3 regions of the Sphingomonas sp. FW306-05-A genome follow, and region 3 is predicted to be linked to each of the others. Evidence: predicted binding sites of a transcription regulator. Region 3 holds the regulator's gene; each other region holds the start of a gene.

Region 1 (4,179 bases), 120 kb from region 3:
TCCTTGGCAAGTCGCTCGCTGGCAGCGCGGATACCGTTGGGTCCGCGCTCGAACTGGTCGACGCCGGCGGGATCGACGCTGCGATCCTCGATGTCAATCTGCGGGGCGGTGAGAAGAGCTTCCCGATCGCCGAAGCGCTGGCCGCGCGCAACATCCCGTTCGTTTTTGCGACGGGTGGATCACACGATAGCGTCGGCGACGCCTGGGCGGACCGTCCCACACTGCCCAAGCCGTTCACAATGGACGGCGTTGCCAAGGCACTGGACTCGCTCGGCTGATTGGCCGCGGTGAACCGTCTACCCTGATTGAGATCACGGAAACAAAGGCGCGAACGCGCTGAACCGTGTGACCTGCCGTTGGTTTCTGCTGCATCATCCTTGCAGAACGGAAACTGACGATGGCCAATCACGAAGACGGAATTTCACGGCGTACGATGGTTGGCGGTGCCGCCTTGGGCATGGCCGCCGCCAGCGCGGCAGCACCTGCGTTCGCCAAGCCACAGGCTCCGGGGCAGGGCGCCCCCCAGAGCGGGCTGAAGGACCCGCGCACTGCAGGGCCCAAGCCGCCGTTCCAGCGGCAAAGCCAGCCGTGGCCCGGGCTCGCCTCCAAGATGACGCCGCGGCCCGATCATGGCGAGACGAGCTACCGTGGATCCGGGCGGCTTGCTGGCCGTAAGGCGCTGATCACCGGCGGCGATTCCGGCATGGGTCGTGCGGCGGCGATTGCCTATGCGCGCGAGGGCGCTGACGTCGCGATCAACTTTCTTCCCGACGAAGAGGCGGATGCACGCGAGGTGATCGATCTGATCCGGGCGGCAGGACGCAAGGGCGTCGCGCTGCCGGGCGACCTGCGCAGTGAGGCATTCTGCAAGAAGCTGGTGGACGATGCGGTCAAGCAGCTGGGTAGCCTGGACATTCTGGTCAACAACGCGGCACGGCAACAGACCCATGCCTCGATCCTGGATATCTCCAGCGAGCAGTTCGACTGGACGATCAAGACCAACATCTACGCGCCGTTCTGGACGACCAAAGCCGCGCTTCCGCACCTTCAGCCAGGGTCAGTTATCATCGCAACGACGTCGGAGCAGGCGACCGACCCGTCGAAGGACCTGTATGACTATGCGATGACCAAGGCGGCGACGAGCAACTACGTCCGCAGCCTCGCCAAGCAGCTTGCACCCAAGGGGATCCGCGTCAACGGCGTCGCGCCCGGCCCGATCTGGACACCGCTGCAGGTCTCGGGCGGCGCGACGATGGAGAAACTCGAGATGTTCGGCGGCGATACGCCCGCCGGGCGGCCCGGCCAGCCGGGCGAACTCGCAGGCATTTATGTTCTGCTCGCGGAAAACGGATCGGGTTATACCACCGGACATGTGTACGGTGCCGCAGGTGGCAACGGCCTTCCCTGACGTGCGGGTTTTCGGCGGCATGTCATCATGCCGCCGGAACACGTCCGGCCAGACCCGAAGCGAACGCCGTTCGCCTCTTGTTCTTAGTGAACAAACATAGTACATAGCCACCATGCATTGAACGCGATGGGCGTTCGGTCTAGCGGGAGGCTTCCAATGGCGGTTTCGTTGAAAGTGATCGACAGCAAAATGGCGGCATCTACGGATAAGGCGAGCGCAGAGCGCGCCAAGGCACTCGAAGCTGCGCTGGCGCAGATCGATCGTGCATTCGGCAAGGGCTCGGCGATGAAGCTGGGCTCGAAGCAGACGATGCAGGTCGAGGTGATCTCGACCGGCTCGCTCGGGCTCGACATCGCGCTCGGCGTGGGCGGTCTGCCGCGCGGCCGCGTGATCGAGATCTACGGGCCGGAAAGCTCGGGCAAGACGACGCTTGCGTTGCACGTCATTGCCGAAGCGCAGAAGACGGGGGGCACCGCGGCGTTCGTCGATGCCGAGCATGCGCTCGACCCGGTCTATGCCAAGAAGCTTGGCGTCAACATCGACGAACTGATCGTGTCGCAGCCGGATACGGGTGAGCAGGCGCTTGAGATCGTCGATACGCTGGTGCGATCGAACGCGATCGATGTGCTCGTGGTCGACTCAGTTGCGGCGCTCGTTCCGCGCGCCGAAATCGAGGGCGAGATGGGCGACAGCCACGTCGGTCTCCAGGCGCGACTGATGTCGCAGTCGCTGCGCAAGTTGACCGGTTCGATCAGCCGTTCGCGGTGCATGGTGATCTTCATCAACCAGCTGCGCATGAAGATCGGCGTGATGTACGGTAACCCCGAGACGACGACGGGCGGCAATGCGTTGAAGTTCTACGCGTCGGTCCGGCTGGATATCCGTCGCACCGGTCAGATCAAGGATCGCGAAGAGATCGTCGGCAACGCCACGCGCGTCAAGGTCGTCAAGAACAAGGTCGCGCCGCCGTTCAAGCAGGTCGAATTCGACATCATGTACGGGCAGGGCGTGTCCAAGATCGGGGAAATTCTCGATCTTGGCGTCAAGGCCGGGCTGGTCGAGAAGTCTGGCGCCTGGTTCTCCTATGACAGTGTTCGCATCGGGCAGGGTCGCGAGAATGCGAAGACCTTCCTCAAGAACAATGTCGAGATGAGCGACCGCCTCGAAAAGGCGATCCGTTCGCGGACCGACAAGGTTGCCGAGGAAATGATGGTCGGACCCGAAGCTGACGATGACATCGAAGGCGACGACGAGATGTGAGGTTCGCTCCGGCCGCCATCCGGCGGGCGGGACAGGGAACACGGCGTGCGCATCGTGTTCCTGCAATACGGGACGGCCGATCTTGCCGTCGAACACCCTGGGAGGGCCCGCCAGCAATGGTGGGCCCTTCATGGTTTGGAATGGTAGCCAATCCCCACATTGGGTAAGCTGGTGCGACTTTCCTGCGACCTTCCACCGCTGCGGCGGGACCCGGTCGCGCTTGTACGGAGACGTTTATGTCGCTCATTGTCCATCATCTGGAAAACTCCCGCTCGCAACGGATCCTGTGGCTGCTGGAGGAGCTGGGGCTGCCGTATGAGATCGTTCGCTACGAGCGCGACAAGGCGACGATGCTCGCGCCGCCCGAACTCAAGAGGGTCCATCCGCTCGGCAAATCGCCCGTGCTGGAGGACCGCGCGGCGGGCCATGTAGTGATCGAGACCGGTGCGATCGTCGATTATATCGTCGAGCTGGCCGATGGCCGCATGGGACCTCCTGCACACCGCGAAGCCACGCTGCGCTATCGCCAGTATCTGCATTATGCCGAAGGGTCGATGATGCCGCCGCTGTTGTTGCTGCTCGTGCTCAACCGCATTCCGGTGCTCGGCAAGACCGCGGCCAAGCGCGTTCAACCGATGATCGACGTCCATCTCGATTATGTCGAAAGCGAGCTCGCCAGCCGTCCATGGTTTGCCGGCGACTCGATCAGCGCAGCCGACGTCATGATGAGCTTCCCGCTCGAAGCGGCGCGCAGCCGCGCAGGGCTGGACGAGTCGCGGCCCGCGACGATCGCATGGCTCGACAAGATCCACGCGCGTCCGGCCTATCAGGCGGCGCTCGCCAAGGGCGGACCTTACGCTTACGCCTGAAAACGCTCCGCCTTCCCTGCGCGAACGCGGGGAAGGCGGACCGGATGTCAGCGGATTGGCGAGTTCGGGTCGAGCCGCATGTCGAGATACTTGTCCACCGACCCCATCAGTTGCGGCATTTCATGTTCGAAGAAATGGTTCGCCTTGGGGATCGTGTCGTGATTGATCGTGATGTGCTTCTGCGTGCGCAGCTTGTCGACGAGCTTCTGCGTCGCCGCCGGGGTTGCGACCTCGTCGGCCTCGCCCTGGATGATGATCCCGCTCGCCGGGCAGGGTGCCAGGAAGGTGAAGTCATACATGTTGGCAGGCGGCGCGACCGAGATGAAGCCGCGGATCTCCGGACGGCGCATCAGCAACTGCATGCCGATCCATGCGCCGAAGCTGACGCCTGCGATCCACGTGGTCTGCGCTTCCGGGTGAAAGCTCTGGACCCAGTCGAGCGCGCTCGCCGCGTCGGACAGTTCGCCGACGCCGTTGTCAAACGTACCCTGGCTCTTGCCAACGCCGCGAAAATTGAAGCGCAGGGTCGCAAACCCACGGCGCTGGAACGTCTTGTAGAGTTCCATCACGATGTGGTTGTTCATCGTGCCACCAGCCTGCGGATGCGGGTGGAGGATCATCGCGACGGGCGCCCGCGGGCGC
Region 2 (4,179 bases), on a different contig from region 3:
ATCCGACCAACGAAATACGTCCCCCCCGCGAGCAGCGCGAATGCCAGCACCGCCGCGCCCGCGGTCGTTCCGACCACGCCGGTCAGCGCGTGGGTCAGCGGAACGTGAAACAGCTTGAGCGCAAAGACGATCGCGACCCAGGCGAACAGCGACAGGAATTCAGTGACGAACCCGCGTGCCACGCCAAGCATGGCCGCGCCGCCGACGGCGATGAGGACGATGATGTCGAGCGCGGTGAGGTTCATGACGTTGCTCTATCCGGAGCGGGCCGGGGGAGTCGAGGGCGTTGCGGCCGGGGAGGCAGCCTCGTCCCTCGTAAGGGTGCGACGTGGTCCCCCCTCTCCGTTTGTTTCGAGGCCCGTGCGACAAGCAAGCCCCTCCCCTTCAGGGGAGGGGTTGGGGGTGGAGGGCGCCTCGCAGAGACCTCGGCCGAACGCGCGGCACGGCCCCACCCCAACCCCTCCCCTGAAGGGGAGGGGCTAAGGGGAGTCATACCCGCGAGTGCCCCACTACTTCCCCAGCATATGCCCGACGAAGTCGGCAAGCGTCCGAAACCCGGTCAACTTCAGCCCGCTCTTGTCGTCGGTGATCGCGGACGGGAGCAACGCGCGCTCGAACCCGAGCTTGCCCGCCTCTTTCAACCGCAGCGGCGCATGTGCGACCGGACGGATCTCGCCCGACAGCGCGATCTCGCCAAACGCGACCGCATCGACCGGGACCGGCCGTTCGCTTAGCGCCGAGACCAGCGCCGCCGCTACCGCAAGATCCGCCGCGGGATCCTGCACTTTGTAGCCGCCCGCGATGTTGAGATAGACCTCGCATGCCGAAAAGCTGAGGCCGCAGCGCGCCTCGAGCACCGCGAGGATCATCGCCATCCGGCCGCTGTCCCACCCGACGACGGCACGGCGCGGCGTCGCGCCGCTCGCAAGCCGGACGACCAGCGCCTGGATTTCCACGAGCACCGGCCTTGTGCCCTCCAGCGCGGGGAAGACGGTGGTGCCCGTCACCCCCTCTTCGCGCTGCGTCAGGAACAGCGCGGAGGGGTTGGCGATTTCGGTCAGCCCTTCCGCGACCATCGCGAACACGCCGATCTCGTCGGTCCCGCCGAAGCGGTTCTTGATCGCGCGGAGGATGCGATATTGGTGGCTGCGCTCGCCCTCGAAGCTCAGCACCGTGTCGACCATATGTTCGAGCACGCGCGGGCCCGCGATGCTGCCGTCCTTGGTGACATGGCCGACGAGCACCACCGCGGTGCCGCGTTCCTTGGCGAAGCGGATCAGTTCCTGCGCCGAGGCCCGAACCTGGCTGACGGTGCCCGGCGCGCCCTCGATCAGGTCGGAATGCATCGTCTGAATCGAATCGATCACGAGCAACGCGGGCGGGGTCGCCTGCGACAGCGTCGTCAGGATATCGCGCACCGAGGTCGCCGCCGCGAGCATCACCGGCGCACTGCCGAGCCCGAGCCGCCGCGCACGCAAACGGACCTGATCCGCGGCTTCCTCGCCCGAGACATAGGCGACCGGCAATCCCGCCATCGCCATCTTGGCGGCGGCCTGCAGCAGCAGCGTCGACTTGCCGATCCCCGGATCGCCGCCGATCAGCGTCGCCGACCCCTCGACGAACCCGCCACCCAGCGCGCGGTCGAGTTCCGCGATCCCCGACTGCATCCGTTCGGGGAGCGTGATCTCGGCGTCCAGCCCGACCAGCTGGATTGATCGCCCGCCCCCCATCAGATTGTGCTTGGCCTGGAACGGCGTGACGTTGGCGCCCGCTGTATCCTCGACCATCGTGTTCCACTCGGAACAATCGCCGCACTGTCCGGCCCAGCGATGCGAGACCGAGCCGCAGGATTGGCAGACGTAGCGCTTCTGGGGTTTTGCCATCGGGACAGCCTAGCCCAACTGGAACGTTAAGGGAACAGGGCTTGTCGACGAACGGAAGCGTCGGCCAGACGCGATAACATGCGTCAGTATAGTACTGACCATCAAATTAACGAAACGTTCGGCTTTCGCGGCAATTCTAGGGGCGTTCAACGGAGTTCCCTCATGCAGCGTATCCTCTACATCAGCACCGCCCGCGACGGCTTCGACGAGGCTGCGCTGGACGGTATCCTGCGGAGCTCGCGCCGGAACAATGCCGCCGTCGGGGTAACCGGATTGCTGGTCGTCGGTGGACGCCGATTCCTGCAAGTGCTCGAGGGTCCGGAAGAAGCAGTCGCGAGCGTGTTCGAGCGAATCTCGCACGATCCACGGCATTTCGCGGTCGTCCGACTGTCGAACAAGACGATCGAGACACGGGCGTTCGGCGAATGGGCGATGGGGTATCGTTCCGCACGGGTGGTCGACCGCAACGGACAGAAGCGCGATTTGCGAGCGATCGTCGAGCAACTGGTCGCGCCGATCGACGACCCCATGCTGCGCGCGGAATTCACCGAGTTCGCGACGCTGCACGCGGCCGCCTGATATCCCCGCATCAGCGAATTTCCCCTGCGCACAGTGTAGCTTGCCCGTCTCGCCAGACGCGGTATAGATGCGCCTGGGGAACATTCCGATGCAGAGTAAAGCTACAGGTTGCGTTACTCTGGCCGGGAACCCGCGCGTTGCCGAAATTCTTGCGCGCGTCTGCGATCTTACCGGAATGGGATTTGCCGCGGTCGCACAGGTCACAGAGCAGACGTGGACGGCGTGTCATGTGCTCGATCAGATCGAGTTCGGGCTAGATCCGGGTGACGAACTCGATTTGAAGACGACGATCTGCAACGAGATCCGCGAACATGGGCAACCGGTTGTGATCGATAGCGTGTCGGGAGACGCCTATTGGCGGACCCATTCGACACCTATCCTCTACGGTTTCGAAAGTTACATTTCGCTGCCAATAACTTTGTCCGACGGCCGGTTTTTCGGAACGCTTTGTGCGATCGATCCTGGCCCCGCCAAGATCGACATGCCCGAACTGATCGCAACGATCCGCGGATTTGCCACGGAGATCGCCGCGATCCTGGATGCGCCCTCGCGCGACAGCCTCGGCTAGCCGCGCGCGGGAATCTCCAACCCGCGCTGGACCGCCGGACGGGCAAGGCCCCGATCGAGCCAGGCCCGCACATTGCCGAAGGCGTCGAACCCGACCAGATCGCCCGCGCCGTAGAAATCGACGAGCGCGCGAACCCAGCCGATCATCGCAATATCGGCGATCGTATAGCTGTCCCCCAGGAACCACTGTTTCCCCGCCAGCGCCGCGTCCATCACGCCGAGCAACCGCTTTGCCTCCGCGACGTATCGGTCGCGTGGGCGCTTGTCCTCGTAATCCTTGCCCGCAAACTTCACGAAGAAGCCGAGCTGCCCGAACATCGGACCGACGCCGCCCATCTGGAACATCACCCACTGGATCGCCTGAAGCCGCTCGGCCGGATCCGCGGGCAGGAACTTGCCCGTCTTCTCGGCGAGATACAGCAGGATCGCGCCGGATTCGAACAATCCGAACGGAACGCCGCCGGGACCGTCCGGATCGATGATCGCAGGGATCTTGCCATTCGGGTTGAGCGAAACGAACGCAGACGACTTCTGATCGTCGTTCGCAAAGTCGATCAGATGCGGCTCATAAGCTAGACCGGTTTCCTCCAGCATGATCGAGACTTTCACGCCGTTGGGGGTCGGCAGCGAATACAGTTGCAGCCGGTCGGGATGCGCCGCTGGCCAACGCTGCGTGATCGGAAAACGCGAAAGATCGACCATGGCGGGACTCCTGACAAAATGGGGGCACCGAGGGAGATAGTCATCCCCCCTGCGCTTCGCTATGGCCCCTGCCAATGGACGTATCCGATCTCCGCGTGGCCCTGTTCAGCGGCAACTATAATTATACGCGCGATGGTGCGAATCAGGCGTTGAACCTGCTTGTCGGGCATCTGCTGCAACAAGGCGCACAGGTACGCGTCTATGCGCCAACGAGCCGACGCCCAGCGTTCGCGCCGACCGGCGATCTGGTCAGCGCGCCGTCCTTCAAATTTCCGGGACGCGCCGAATACAAGGTGTCGCTTGGACTCAACGCGCAATTGCGGGCCGACCTAAAAGCGTTCGCCCCCAATCTCATCCACGTCTCCGCCCCCGACGTCCTGGGCCACAGCGCGGTTAAGTACGGAGAAGACCACGGCATTCCCGTTGTCGCATCCTACCATACCCGCTT
Region 3 (4,179 bases):
CGGGCCACGCAGCACTTCGACCTGGCGGACGTCGAACACCGGGTTGGACTTGAGCACGACATGCTCGAGCACGACGTCGTCCTGGATGATCGACACCGGCTGCGATGCGCCAAGGTAGAAATCGATGTTGCCGAGGCCGCGGATATAGAAGCGCGGGAAGATGCGCCCGGTGGTCGTCTCGGCGTACAGGCCGGGCACGCGGTTGGCGAGTTCGAGCACGTCACCACCGCCGCTCTGGAACGCGCGCAGATCGTCACCGCCGACAACGCCGACCGAGATCGGCACCTTCTGCAAATTCTCGGTGCGGCGTTCGGCGGTCACGACGATGTCGCCCAGACCTTCCTCGGTTGCAGCGGCACCCACCGTCGCGGTCGCAACGGGATCGCTCGCGGTCTGTGCCAACGCGGATCCGGTGGCAAACAGGGCGGTGCCTGCGGCTCCCGCCAGCAGCAGCGACTTTACGACGGTCTTGTTCACAAATAGTCCCCTTGATCGTACCCGGAGCACCGCCGACCGACATCCGTGCGAACACCAGCGGTGTCGCATCTAGGTCTGTTCGTTCAGAGTGGCAGCGCTTCCCCGTCGGCGGCGCTAGGGACGGATTGTTGCTGATTCATGACAAAGCATGGCCAAACAAGGGCATAAGCTCAGGTCTGCGATCAACTGTTGCCCGGATGCACCACCCCAGCTTGGCCATGAGGGGTCGACGCGACCGGACCGGTAACGATAGAGACCAAGCGATGACCGAACGCCCTGCCCTGCTCGCCGTCGACGACGCGCTCACGCGCCTGCACGCCCTTGCGCCGAAAATCGCAGCTGAAACTGTCCCGCTGCGCGCCGCCGCGGGGCGCTGGGCGGCGGCGGACGTCGTCGCGCGCCGGACCCAGCCCGCGCGCGACCTGTCCGCGATGGACGGCTATGCGGTTCGCTTCGACGATCTCGGCGGCCCCCTGCGCTTGGTCGGCGAGAGCGCCGCGGGGCACCCGTTCGACCACCCGATCGGCGCCGGCGAGACGGTCCGCATCTTCACCGGTGCAGCCCTTCCGCCCGGGGCGGACGCCGTGCTGATCCAGGAGGAAGCCGCACGCGAGGGGGACGAGGTCCGTCTCGCAGGCGACGGTCCGGTGCGCGGCGGCAACATCCGCCGGGCCGGGATCGACTTCGCGCAGGACCAGACGCTGATCGCGACCGGCGACCGGCTGACCCCGGCGCGGATCGCGCTGGCGGCGAGCGGCGGTTACGGGACGCTCAGCGTCGCGCGGCGGATCCGTGTCGCGATCGTCGCGAGCGGCGACGAACTCACCCTGCCGGGTGCGCCGCTGAGCGACCGGACCTTGCCGGAATCGAACGGCGTGATGCTCGCGGCGATGCTGGCGGACCTGCCCGTCGACGTCGTAGATCTCGGCATCCTGCCCGACCGGCTGGACACGATCACCGAAGCGTTCCGCACCGTCGAAGCCGACATTCTCGTCACCACCGGCGGCGCATCGGTCGGCGATCACGACCTGATCCGCCCCGCGCTGGCGGCGGCGGGCGGATCGATCGACTTCTGGCGGATCGCGCTCCGCCCGGGCAAGCCGATGCTCGCGGGCAAGATCGACGAGATGCTCGTGCTCGGCCTGCCGGGCAATCCGGTGTCCGCTTATGTTACCGCGGCCATCTTCCTCAAACCCGTGATCGCCGCCATGTCGGGCGCGCGCGACCCGTCGCCGACCGCCTACCCCGCGATCCTCGGCGCGCCGCTGCGCGCCAACGACCGCCGTCAGGATTACATGCGCGCCGTCACCCGCGACGGGCGCGTCTATGTTGCCGACAGCCAGGATTCGTCGCTGCTCGCGACGCTCGCCCGCGCGGACTGCATGATCGTGCGCGCACCGTTCGCCCCGGCGGCCGATGCGGGCGACTCGGTGGAAATCCTGCCGATCGCTTGACGTCCATCTTTATGTTCCGTATAGGTTCGTCGTCTGTTCCGACGAAAGGGCCCGGAATGCTAACGCGCAAACAGCATGAGTTGATCTGCTTCATCAACGACCGGCTGGAGGAGACGGGAGTCTCGCCCTCGTTCGAGGAAATGAAGGAAGCGCTCGACCTGAAATCCAAGTCGGGCGTCCACCGCCTGATCAGTGCGTTGGAAGAACGCGCATTCATCCGCCGCCTGCCCAATCGCGCGCGCGCGCTCGAAGTGCTCAAGATGCCCGAACGGGGCACCAATGCCCCGGTAAAGGCGACGCCGGACGCCGCACCGGCCAGCCCGCGTGTCGTCCCGCAGCCCGCAAATGACGTGATCGAAATTCCGCTCCACGGCCGGATCGCCGCCGGTGTTCCGATCGAAGCGTTCGAGGGCGCGTCGATGCTGTCGGTGCCTGCCGCATTGCTCGGTGGTGGCGAACATTATGCGCTCGAGGTCGCAGGGGATTCGATGGTCGAGGCTGGCATCCTCGATGGCGACTATGCGCTGATCAAGCGTCAGGAAATCGCGCGCGACGGGGAGATCGTCGTGGCTTTGATCGACGACAGCGAAGCGACGCTCAAGTTCTTCCGCCGTGAAGGGGCGATGGTGCGGCTCGATCCGGCCAACCGCGCCTATGATCCGCAGCGGTACAAGCCCGCGCAGGTCCGCGTGCAGGGCAAGCTGGCCGGGTTGCTGCGCCGCTACGACTGATCGCTGGCGCGTTGCCGACGATCGGACCGGTGCCAGCGTTTGGCCCGTCGCTGCCGAGGATCGACAGGCGTGATCCAGGGGTGCGCATCTCCTGGCGTGCGCACCGTTCGGATGCTGGGGGAGCGGTGGCTCGCGACCGTCGACCAAATGCTCGGTCTTGGTAAAGTGATCGCCACCCCGCCGGTCCGCGCCAGCAAGCTCCGGTCGAGCCGCAACCAGCGTGGACGACAGCGCCGCGGCAACCAGCGATCGCTGATCACGATATCCGCGGCAGCACAGGCCCGGACCAGATCTTCGATCGGAACCGCATAAGCGCTCCGCGTCGCCAGCACGGTCCATCGCCGTGTTCCGACGGTTCTCACCGCCATGCACAGGTCCCGGCTGCATCGCGCATCCCGCTGATCCGACCACAACACTGGCAACCCTGCAACGCCCCCGCCCTGCGCCAGCATGTCCGCGGTATAGTCGCCCGTCCTGTCGCGCAGCAGCGCAACGTCACCCGCTCGCGTCCGGATCGCCACATGGCGTCCGTCCCCGGTCACCAGCAGATCCGGCGCAGGCGTGGCGATCGCCCACGCCGCACCGATCACGAACGGGCCGATCCCCAGCCGTCGCCATCGCGTCCGCCACAGCGCGATCCAGATCCCGCCGATCGCCATCGCGGCAAATGCGCCCCCCGGCATCGCCGGCAACGGCGCGACCGAACCAGGGATCGCCGCCGTCGTGCGCGCAATCCACAACAGCAGCTCGAGCGACATCCGCGTCGCCCACCACAAGGGTGCCCCCAACCCGACCGTGTCGAACAACAGCGCCGCTGCCTCCAGCGGCATGATCACGAACGTCGTCAACGGGATCGCACAGATATTGGCGACCGCGCCGTAGATGCCCGCCTTCTGGAAATGGTAGAGCGAGATCGGCAGAAGCGCGGCCTCGACGACCAGTCCGGTCAGCAGCAGCGCACCGATACTGCGCGCAACACGGTTGAGGCGCGGTTCTTCGCGCGGCGCGACCAGCGCACGGATGCCGGGGTGGTCGTTCCACGCGATGATCGCCGCAACCGCCGCGAACGAAAGCTGGAAGCTCGGCCCGGCGAGCGATTCCGGGTATAGCAACAACACGACGAGCGCGCCCGCTGCGACCAGGCGCAGCGTCAGCGCTTCCCGTCCCAGCGCGAGGGCAATCAGCACGCACAGCGCCGCGACGCACGACCGGATCGTCGGCACCTCCGCCCCGGTCAGCATCGTGTACCCGATCGCGACCAGCGCCCCCGCCGCGCCCGCCACCAACGGCAACCGCCAGCGCAGCGCGAGCCACGGGATTAATGCGAGCAACCGCGTCACGACGATCATCGTCGCGGCGACCGCAGCCGTGATGTGCAACCCGCTGACCGACAGGAGATGCGCCAGCCCGGAACGGCGCATCGCCTCGGTATCGGCGAGCGGGATCGATCCCTGGTCCCCCGTCGCGAGCGCCGCCGCGATGCCCCCCGCCCCACCGCCACCGGCGCGCGCCTGGAT

Evidence for each region. Region 3 encodes LexA, which represses DNA repair genes until DNA is damaged. Its sites were predicted from a motif close to GTTCCNCNCTTGTTCT; they were not measured.
Region 1: recA (recombinase RecA) is a predicted target of LexA. The motif match lies at 1,477-1,492, and genes of this name have one in related genera.
Region 2: radA (DNA repair protein RadA) is a predicted target of LexA. The motif match lies at 1,904-1,919, and genes of this name have one in related genera.

What each region holds. Positions count from the first base shown of each region.
Region 1 is NZ_JBYSXN010000001.1:882,359-886,537, forward strand. Features, by position in the region: gene AC3WJR_RS04100 (response regulator) at 1-278, shown strand, start outside; gene AC3WJR_RS04105 (SDR family oxidoreductase) at 398-1,408, shown strand; gene recA (recombinase RecA) at 1,565-2,668, shown strand; gene AC3WJR_RS04115 (glutathione S-transferase family protein) at 2,905-3,537, shown strand; gene AC3WJR_RS04120 (alpha/beta hydrolase) at 3,585-4,179, opposite strand, start outside.
Region 2 is NZ_JBYSXN010000002.1:107,659-111,837, forward strand. Features, by position in the region: gene AC3WJR_RS09380 (CvpA family protein) at 1-245, opposite strand, end outside; gene radA (DNA repair protein RadA) at 510-1,883, opposite strand; gene AC3WJR_RS09390 (BLUF domain-containing protein) at 2,046-2,462, shown strand; gene AC3WJR_RS09395 (GAF domain-containing protein) at 2,551-3,030, shown strand; gene AC3WJR_RS09400 (glutathione S-transferase C-terminal domain-containing protein) at 3,027-3,731, opposite strand; gene AC3WJR_RS09405 (glycosyltransferase family 4 protein) at 3,806-4,179, shown strand, end outside.
Region 3 is NZ_JBYSXN010000001.1:1,001,187-1,005,365, reverse strand. Features, by position in the region: gene AC3WJR_RS04675 (TonB-dependent receptor) at 1-546, opposite strand, end outside; gene AC3WJR_RS04670 (molybdopterin molybdotransferase MoeA) at 741-1,931, shown strand; gene lexA (transcriptional repressor LexA) at 1,988-2,662, shown strand; gene AC3WJR_RS04660 (ComEC/Rec2 family competence protein) at 2,653-4,179, opposite strand, start outside.